DNA from 3 places in the Hydrogenophaga aquatica genome. Region 2 is predicted to be linked to each of the others. Evidence: riboswitches for the same ligand, from Rfam matches in the RefSeq annotation. Region 2 holds a riboswitch; each other region holds the start of a gene.
The links. A riboswitch is a leader RNA that binds a small molecule or an ion and turns the genes downstream of it on or off. The one in region 2 is predicted to bind cyclic di-GMP.

Region 1 (3,269 bases), on a different contig from region 2:
GCGGTATCGCGGTCTGCGCTGGTGTCCATCAGCAGTGGGCGCACGTTGCGGTACAGCGTCATGCGGCGCTGCGAGCTCAGCTTCGACGTCACCGCGTAGATCGGGATGTCCACCTTGTGGCGGCTCATCCACAGCGCGGTCGAACCCGAATCGGTCAGCGCCACGATGGCCTTCGCCCCCAGGTGCGAAGCGGTGAACAGCGCACCCATGGCGATGGACTGGTCAATGCGGCCAAAGGTCTTGCCCATGAAGTCCGACTCCAGCTCGAAGCTGTCGGCCTTCTCGGCTTCCTCGCAGATCTTGGCCATCTCCTGCACCGTCTGCAGCGGGTACTTGCCTGCGGCGGTCTCAGCGCTCAGCATCACGGCATCGGTGCCGTCCAGCACGGCGTTGGCCACGTCACTCACCTCGGCGCGCGTCGGCACCGGGTTCACGATCATGCTCTCCATCATCTGCGTGGCGGTGATCACCACCTTGTCCATCTCGCGGGCCAGTTTGATCATGCGCTTCTGCAGCGCGGGCACCACCGCGTTGCCCACCTCCACCGCCAGGTCACCGCGCGCCACCATGATGCCGTCGCTGGCACGCAGGATGTTTTCCAGCTCGGGGATGGCCTCGGTGCGCTCGATCTTGGCGATCAGCCCAGGCTTGTGCCCCGCCGGTGCCGCGACGTTGCAGAGCTGGCGGGCCAGCTCCATGTCGGTGGCGTTCTTCGGAAAGCTCACCGCCACGTAGTCGGCCTGCAGGCCCATGGCGGTCTTGATGTCGTCCATGTCCTTGGCGGTGAGCGCGGGCGCGGTCAGGCCGCCGCCCTGCTTGTTGATGCCTTTGTTGTTGGACAGCTCGCCGCCAATCACCACCTCGGTATGCACGGCCGGCCCGTCCACGCGCAGCACCTTCAGCACGATCAGGCCGTCGTTGAGCAGCAGCGTGTCGCCAGGCTTCACGTCGCGCGGCAGTTCCTTGTAGTCCAGGCCCACGCCCAGCAGATCACCTGGTTCCGTGCGCGCCGCGTCAAGCACGAAAGCCGCCCCTGCCTCCAGCATCACCTTGCCCTCGGCGAACTTGCCGACGCGGATCTTGGGGCCCTGCAGGTCTGCCATGATGGCTACCTCGCGCCCGGCACGCTGCGCGGCTTCGCGCACCAGTTGAGCGCGGTCGATGTGGTCTTGCGCCTTGCCGTGCGAGAAGTTCAGCCGCACCACGTTCACGCCCGCGCGGATCATGGCTTCGAGCATGGCGGGTTCGCTGGAAGCGGGGCCCAGGGTGGCGACGATCTTGGTGGCGCGCAATGGCATGGTGCTTGTCTCCTGAACATGTTGAGGGCGGTTTTTGCGGACCGGCGCCGCTGCCCATGTAACTCGGTTTCGATTATCGTGGATCGTGGTTACCTAGGGGTTACCAGTTACGTAGGACGTTGTCAGGCGTTCCTGTAAGGAAGCCGGATGGCTGTTGTAAACAGGCCAAAGAACCGGGAAATTTTTCAGACAGGGGGGCTGTACACGTCAAAACAATTTGTTAACATTGGTAACAACTTGTTGGCACACCCGCGCGAAAGGCGGGGTCGCAAAGCCTCCGGTCTAACGTCTGCCCTCCTGGCAGATCACGATAGCGGGGTTGCCGGCAAGGACGTGCCCAGCGCCCTGGGAGGGCGTCCTTGCTGTCAAGGGTCAGTGTGCACTTTGGGTGCACATTGGACTCGCTTTGCCTCCTCGTCTTTCTGCTGGGGTGTGCCGGTTCCCGGTCACCAGTGTCCCTGCGGGTGTCACGCAGAAAGAGGTTAGAGCATGTCTTCTCAGATGTTGGTCCAGATCCAGGCCAGCCTGGCTCAGATGCAGGCGTCGATCGAGCCTGTGGTTGCGCCGTCTGCCGCTGATCCAGGCCCCGCCATGTCTTTTGCCGAGCACATGGGGGCCATGGTGCGTTCCGTGGACGACCAGGGCAAGCAGGCCAGTGACCGCATGGCGGCGGTCGAGCGCGGTGAAAGCGACGACCTGGTGGGCGCCATGCTCAGCAGCCAGCAGGCCAGCCTCTCCTTTTCCATGCTGATGCAGGTGCGCAACAAGGTGGTTGGCGCGGTCGACGAGCTCATCAAGCTGCAGCTCTGAGTCCCGGGAAAGCCTCACCGTGATGAACACGCTCAAACCCCTCATGCTCCAGTGGCAGCCCAAGTCCGGCTGGGGCCGCTGGTTCCGGCCGCAGGCGCTCAAGCCCCTGTTGCCGGTGGTCGTGCTGGCCATTGGCCTGACCGCGCTGACCATGATGTTCCTGTGGAACAGCCAGTCGGCCTACAAGCCGGTTTTCGGTGCCCGGGAAAACGTACCCACCGCAGAGATGCTGGCCGTGCTGGATGGCGAAGGCATTGCCTACCGGCTCCACCCCGACAGTGGGCAGGTGCTGGTGCGTGACGACCAGCTCGGCCGGGTGCGCATGCTGCTGGCCGCCAAGGGCGTGGTGGCCAAGCTGCCCCAGGGGCTGGAACTGGTCGACCGCAACGACCCGCTGGGCGTCAGCCAGTTCGTCCAGGATGTCCGCTTCCGCCGGGGCCTGGAGGGCGAGCTCGCCCAGAGCATCATGGCGCTGGAGCCTGTCAGCCAGGCACGCGTGCACCTGTCGATCGCCCGCTCCTCATCGTTCGTTGCCAGTTCCACAGACAAGAGCTCGGCTTCCGTTGCCCTGACCCTGCACCCTGGCCGCACCCTGGGCGCGGAACAGATCGCCGCGATCATCAACCTGGTGGCCGGCAGTGTGGCCAACCTCGACGCCAAACGTGTCAGCGTGGTGGACCAGTCGGGCAACCTGCTGTCTGCCCGTGTCGACCTGACCGAGGGGTTCGAGGTGGGCAGCCTTGGCAACGAAGCCGCTCATCGCATGCAGGAGGAAGTCCGGCGCAACGCGCAGGCGCTGCTGGCTCCCCTGCTGGGCGATGGGAATTTCCAGGTCAGCGTCACCGTCGAGGTGGACAACGACCGCGTGCAGGAAACCCATGAACGCTACGGCGACGCGCCCAAGATCACCAACGAGGCGATGCGCGAAGAGCTTGACCGCGACCGGCTGGCGCTGGGTGTGCCGGGCTCCCTGAGCAACCGTCCGGTGGCCGCGCCCGACAAGACGCCCGGCGCCGAGGAGGGCAACACCGCCCAGCGCAGCGCCACCACCCGCCAGTATGCCTACGACCGCAGTGTGACCACCATCCAGCGTGGCCGCGGCCAGCTGCGCAAGCAGAACGTCGCGGTGGCCTTGAACCATGCCGTGGCACCCGCAGGCCA
Region 2 (3,269 bases):
GTTCAGGCTGCAGGTGGGTACACGCCCCGCCCAATGGATCGAATGCCGATTCGTGGTGGAGCGCAACGAGGAGGGCCAGAACTGCGGAATCCGGGGTGTTCTTCGAGACATCACCAAGAGCTACCTGCAGGAACGGCACATCACCCACATGGCCCTGCACGACGCGCTCACCGGCCTGCCCAACCGCGTCCTGCTGGAAGACCGTCTGAAACAGGCCATCCAGCACGCCAGCCGCAACGGGCAGCACGTGGGCGTGTGCTTCATCGACCTGGACCACTTCAAGAACATCAACGACGCCTACGGCCACAAGACCGGTGACGCCTATCTGCTGGCGCTGGCCCAGGTCCTCAAGGCCTGTCTGCGCGAAGTGGACACGCTGGCACGCTGGGGCGGCGACGAGTTCGTGGTGTTGCTACCCGGCCTGAGCTCGGTGGATGACGCACGCAACGTGGCGCGCAAGATGATCGATGCCATGCGTCAGACAATCACGCTGGACGAGCTCGCCATCAACGCCACGTTCAGCATGGGCATCGCCATCTACCCCGAGGACGACACCCATGGTGACGTGGACCACCTGCTGGCCCAGGCCGACCGCGCCATGTTCTACGCCAAATCCCAGGGCCGCAACAACTTCCAGCTGTTTTCCGACATGTCCAGCAAGGGCCTGGGCAAGAAAGAGCTCTACATCCAGAACCGGCTGGCCCAGGCGGTACGTGAAAACCGCATCACGGTATGGTTCCAGCCTTTGGTATCCGCCCGCCGTGACGCACAAGGGCGCCAGCGGCTGGTGGGCATGGAGGCCCTGGCTCGCTGGCACGACCCCGACCTCGGATGGATCTCGCCCGGCAGCTTCATCCCCATGGCCGAAAACCTGGGGCTCATCGGCGAGCTGGGCCAGAGCGTGCAGCGCCAGGCCTTTGCGCAGTTCCGGCAGTGGCGCCAGACGCACCCCGACCTCATGCTGTCCATCAACATCTCGAAGCGGCAACTCTTCGCCTCGGACTTTGTTGACGCCATGATGCGGGACCTGACCGAGCATGGTCTCCACCCGGACGCGCTGGTGCTGGAAATCACCGAATCCGTCGCCTTGATGGACGTGGAATTCGCCGAGGAACGGCTGCGACAACTGGCACAGGCGGGCTTCACCCTCGCCCTCGACGATTTCGGTACCGGCTACGCTTCCCTGTCCCAGCTGCACGAGTTGCCCATCGGCGAACTCAAGATCGACATCTCTTTCGTGCGGCGCGTGCACACCCCAGAGGGGCTGCGGCTGGTGCAAGGCATTGTCAGCCTGGCCAAGGCGCTCCGGCTGCGCACCGTGGCAGAAGGCGTGGAAGACGAAGACACAGCCACGCTGCTGAGCGAGCTGGGCGTGGACGTTCTGCAGGGCTACCATTTTGGCCGCCCTTGTCCGGCAGACGAGATCATTGACCTCCCCATCTTCCGCAACCTGCCCTGACCCCGGCAATTACCCCTGATCTGGTCACAACTGTTTTTCCCACATACCCGCAGTGGTATGTAAAAATCTGTGACAATTGCCACCGTATCCAGGCACACTCGAACGAAAGTCGAGGCCGCAAAGCCTCCGGTCTAACGCTCTCGGCCGAGAGCCATGACAGCGGGGCTGCCACCGATTGACCGGCGGGGTCCACCTGCCATCACCGTCCTTCGATGTCGCAAAGGCACGGCGCTTCTCAAGCGCACCGTGCTTTTTTTGCTGCCCCGCTGTTCGTCCGGGTGATTTCTCACCGCTAGAGGGCCCGCTGCCCTACCCGGACCATGCAAAACCTCAAGATTTCCACCAGGCTCCAGCTCGGCTTTGGGGCCGTCATATCGCTTTTCCTGTTGCTGGCAGGCGTCAGCGCCTGGCGCGTCGAGCAGGTGTCACAGGCATCGGAGCGCATGGCGCTGTCAGCGGAGCTGCTGCAACTGGCGGGCCAGTGGCAAGGCGACGTCCGGCAGAACTCCGCCCGGTCGCTCGCCGTGGGCTACTCCGAAGGTGGCGCCATGCTCGAGTTCTTCACGGAATCCATGGCGGCCACATCGCGCGGCACCACCGAGACCCAGAAGACCTTCCTGGCCAAGGTACAGGACGCCGATTCGCGGCGCCGCGCCGAGAATGTCGGCGAAGTCCGCAAGACCTGGCTGGCCACCCGCGACCGAGTCAACGAGCTGAAGGCCGCTGGCGACGGGGAAGGCGCCCGTGCCCTGGTGCAAAGCCAGTTCGTTCCGGTCACCGATGCCTACGTCCGCGCAACCCAGGAACTGGTGGAAGGCGAGGTGGCGCAAGTCCGGGCGGCTCACGCTGAGGTGGGAAACATGTTCCGCCAGCTGTATGTGATTGGCGCCGCGCTGGCCTTGGTGACCATTGGCATTGCGGTGTTCGTCAGCTGGCGCTTGTCCAAAGGCATCTCCCGGGGCGTGGATACGGCTCGGCAAGCCGCCGAGCGCATTGGCAACGGAGACCTGAGCCAGAGCGTCAAGGTCTCCGGCCAAGATGAAATTGGCCAGCTGCTGCAATCGCTGTCCGCCATGCAGAGCAGTCTTGCACAAGTGGTCACACGGGTGCGCCATGGGTCAGACAGCGTTGCCAGTGCCAGCACCCAGATCGCGCAGGGCAACCAGGACCTGTCGCAGCGCACCGAATCGCAGGCCAGCGCGCTGGAGCAGACCGCTGCCTCCATGGAGGAGCTGGGCTCCACCGTGCGCCAGAACGCCGACAACGCACGCCAGGCCAACCAGCTCGCCCAAAGCGCCTCCAGCGTCGCCGTCCAGGGCGGCGAGGTCGTCTCCCAGGTCGTGCAGACCATGCGCGAGATCAACGACAGCTCGCGCAAGATCGCCGACATCATCAGCGTCATCGACGGCATCGCCTTCCAGACCAACATCCTGGCGCTCAATGCCGCCGTGGAAGCCGCGCGTGCAGGCGAACAGGGCCGCGGCTTTGCCGTGGTCGCGGGTGAGGTGCGCAGCCTGGCACAGCGCAGTGCCGAGGCGGCCAAGGAGATCAAGGCGCTCATCACCGACAGCGTCGGCCGTGTCGAACAGGGCAGCGAGCTGGTGGACCGCGCGGGTGCCACCATGCAGGAGGTGGTCGCCAGCATCCGCCGCGTCACCGACATCATGGGCGAGATCAGTGCGGCCAGCACCGAGCAGAGCGAGGGGGTGGCCCAGATTGGCGAGGCGGTGCAGAGCATGGACCAGGCCACCCAGCAGAACGCCGCGCTGGTCGAGGAGATGGCCGCCGCCGCCACCAGCCTCAACTCCCA
Region 3 (3,269 bases), on a different contig from region 2:
ACCCGGTGAGCTGGCAAGGTGGCCTGCTGGGTGGATTCCAGCGCCATGATGGCGCCCTGCGAAAAACCCACCAGCGTGGTTTGAGCGGGCTCCACGCCTGCCTTTTGCTGCCATTCGCCAACGGTGGAAATGAACAGCGGCATGGCCTGCGCAATGCGGGCGGGCCGCCCCTCTTCCGTCACGCCAATCACCGAGAACCACTGCCTTCCTGCGCCCAGGTCCGACGCATGTGGGCCGTCCACGCTTACCACCATCGCCCCGGGGAACTGCCGGGCAATGCCCTGCCCAACGGGCAGCAGGTCGTGCGCGTTGGAGCCCACGCCGTGGAACAGCAGAAACAAATGGCTGGCGCCAGCGGCGGGCTGCTGGATGACGATGCTGCTGCTCATGACTGCTCCTCAAAACGCCGGACGGGGCCCTGCGTGGTGTCCACCATCTCGTCGAAAGCCGCGGCAGGGCGCATCCAGGTCAGCGCCGCGCCGTCGCCTTGCAGGGGGCGGTAGAGAATGCCCGTTTCCAGGGTGGCCTCGATCAGGCAGGCGCCCGTCACTTCGTACAAGCCCCCCTTGTAGTGGCGCAGGCGGCGGCCGGGCTGCAAATGGGGTGGAACGTGGATGCTGGGTGTCATGCGTTGTTGGTTCGATGCCTAAAACAAGGGCCTGGGGCTTTTGTGGAATTCCCGGAAAAGGTATATTTTCCAGGGTTTACCCTGGCGTGTCTGGGGCAAACGTATCACCCACCTAGCTCCACCTATGGCTACCTTCTCGCCCGAATGGGTCGGCATGATCGCCGCCGTGTTGACCACCGCCAGCTTTTTGCCGCAGGTGTGGTTGACCTACAAGACCCGCAATGTCTCGGGCATCTCCCTGGGCATGTACAGCGTGTTCACGGCAGGGGTGGCTCTGTGGCTGGTTTATGGTCTCTACCTGGAATCTTGGCCGGTGATCCTGGCCAACTTTGTCACCCTGACGCTGGCGCTCCTCATTCTGGGCATGCGCCTGAAGTACGGCAAGCGCCAACAACATTGCCCGGGGTCGGCCTCCCGCTAGAATCGCCGCCTTGGCACACCTGAGCGAAAGCCAGGGCCGCAAAGCCTCCGGTCTGCATCCCGTTCGCCTGGCGGGACACGATAGCGGGGTTGCCCGTCAGACACCTCACTCTGACGGCCACTGTTCCGGCAGTTCCGCCGGGACGGTCTTCGCGTCGATACCGGCTCCACCGGGTGCTGCCACGGCTGTTAGATTGGCCCCCCATTTTGTGCAATCCGGTGTTTTTGATACGACGCATGCCCTTCATCGCCCCCTTGTGTTTCCCTGAACCTTGGTTCGCCCAGGCTAAGCAGCCTGGCGCGGAGCCTGCTCGATGAATGTCGAACTGACCCGCGAGGGCTGGCAGGCCGTGTGGGCCTGGGTGCAACGCAGGGCCCTGCATCCGGAGCGTCAAGACGAGACCGAATGGCGCAGGCATGCTCAACGGTGCCTGAACTTGGCTGCTGAGGGGGAGCCTGCGGGAGTCAGCATGGGGGGGCGGGTGTCCAGCAGCGGCCAACTGGAGGTGATCCGCCTGAAGCCGCATTGGTACCGCGTTTCCAGCCGCTGGGCGAAGACCGAGCCAAGCCCGAGCAGGCCCGACCCGACAGCCGACTTGCTGGCGGATTTCCTAGCCTAGCCAGCCTACACCAGCCCGTGTGCCGCCAGCTCCGCACGGCATTGCGCCGGGTCGCGGAAGTGCACCGCGTGCCAGCCGTGGGCGTGCGCGGTGTCGATGTTGGGCCGCGAATCGTCAATGAACAATGTGCCCGGTCCGCTCGCGCCGAAGCGTGCGTCGGCGCTCTTGAAAATCGGGCGCTCGGGTTTGATCTGGTTCACATGCGCCGAGAAGATGCCGTCGCGGAAGCGGTCAAAGAAGGCGTTGCCCTGGACCAGGATGTCGGCATACGGCGCGGGCATGTTCGACAGGAAGTACAGCGGCACACCCTTGCGGTGCAGCGTGTCGATCAGGTCCACCGTTTCGCTCATGGGGGTGAGGTGCGGCGGAATGCCTTCGATGACGGTGTGCACCTCGTCCTCGGTCAGCCCGGTGCGCTGCGCAATGCGGCTGGCCAGCGCAGGCGGTTCGATCTGCCCCAGGTCGAACAGCGCCCAGTCGCTTTCCGGGTGGAAGGTCTGGAAAATTTCGCCTGCCCAGTGGCGGGCCTGTTCCTCGTTCTGAATGCGCTGCGGCAGCAGCTGCCCCAGCACCACCAGCGGCTGCCAGTTGAAGACGACGCCGCCCAGGTCGAATACCACGCGTTGAATCATGAGTTTTTCCTTGTCTTTCAGATGCTGACCACGGACACGCCGTGACCGTCGAGTGCCAGGCCCACAGTGTCACCCAGCTGCCAGGCGCGGTGCACGTCGGAGCTGATCACGAAAATCGGGCCCAAGGCCGTGTCCACCGTGAGTTCCTGGTGGCTGCCCAGGTAGGCCTGTTTGGTGAGCGTGCCGTTGAGTGTGCCTTCGGCGGGCGCGGTGGCCTGCCAGGCTTCCGGGCGAATGGCCACCTTGACTGCACCCGCCGCGCATCGGTGCCGTGGCATCAGCGCCAGCGGGCCGACCTGCACCTGCCCGTCGGGCAACGAGTTGCCGTCGTAGAGCATGGCCTCGCCCATGAAGCCCGCCACAAAGGTGCTGCGCGGGCGCTCGTACAGTTCTTGCGGTGTGCCCGCCTGGGCGATGTTGCCGCCGTCCATCACGATGATCTGGTCGCTCACGGCCAGGGCCTCGCTCTGGTCGTGCGTCACGTAGGCCACGGTCAGGCCCAGGCGCTGTTGCAGGCTGCGAATTTCCTCGCGCATGCTGCGGCGCAGCCGCGCGTCCAGGTTGGACAGGGGCTCGTCGAACAGCAGCACCGCCGGTTCGATGACCAGCGCGCGGGCCACGGCCACGCGCTGCTGTTGGCCGCCGGACAGCTCGCTGGGGTAACGCTGGTCCATGCCGGACAGGCCGACCGTGGCCAGGGCTGCGCGGGCGCGGTCTTCGGTCTCGCGGGCCGATGCGCGGCCCACGCTCAGGCCGTAGCCCACGTTCTGCAGCACTGTCATGTGCGGGAACAGCGCATAGTTCTGGAACACCATGCTCACGTTGCGGTCGGCCGGGCCCAGCGTGGTCACGTCGCGTCCGTCGATCAGGATCTGCCCGCTGCTGGGGGTTTCCAGCCCCGCGATCATGCGCAGCGTGGTCGTCTTGCCGCAGCCCGAGGGGCCGAGGATGGTGGTGAGCGTGCCGCGC

Region 1: it holds a riboswitch for cyclic di-GMP, as region 2 does, so the genes downstream of both, ACYVHH_RS03915 (flagellar hook-basal body complex protein FliE) here and ACYVHH_RS17095 (methyl-accepting chemotaxis protein) in region 2, are expected to answer to the same signal.
Region 3: it holds a riboswitch for cyclic di-GMP, as region 2 does, so the genes downstream of both, ACYVHH_RS03520 (hypothetical protein) here and ACYVHH_RS17095 (methyl-accepting chemotaxis protein) in region 2, are expected to answer to the same signal.

Annotation. Positions count from the first base shown of each region.
Region 1 is NZ_BAAGVK010000003.1:124,185-127,453, forward strand. Features, by position in the region: gene pyk (pyruvate kinase) at 1-1,298, opposite strand, end outside; cyclic di-GMP riboswitch class I at 1,531-1,625, shown strand; gene ACYVHH_RS03915 (flagellar hook-basal body complex protein FliE) at 1,788-2,108, shown strand; gene fliF (flagellar basal-body MS-ring/collar protein FliF) at 2,152-3,269, shown strand, end outside.
Region 2 is NZ_BAAGVK010000025.1:73,018-76,286, forward strand. Features, by position in the region: gene ACYVHH_RS17090 (bifunctional diguanylate cyclase/phosphodiesterase) at 1-1,459, shown strand, start outside; cyclic di-GMP riboswitch class I at 1,541-1,632, shown strand; gene ACYVHH_RS17095 (methyl-accepting chemotaxis protein) at 1,780-3,269, shown strand, end outside.
Region 3 is NZ_BAAGVK010000003.1:35,474-38,742, forward strand. Features, by position in the region: gene ypfH (esterase) at 1-389, opposite strand, end outside; gene ACYVHH_RS03510 (DUF1653 domain-containing protein) at 386-628, opposite strand; gene ACYVHH_RS03515 (SemiSWEET family sugar transporter) at 753-1,049, shown strand; cyclic di-GMP riboswitch class I at 1,052-1,146, shown strand; gene ACYVHH_RS03520 (hypothetical protein) at 1,363-1,668, shown strand; gene ACYVHH_RS03525 (HAD family hydrolase) at 1,674-2,300, opposite strand; gene ACYVHH_RS03530 (ABC transporter ATP-binding protein) at 2,318-3,269, opposite strand, start outside.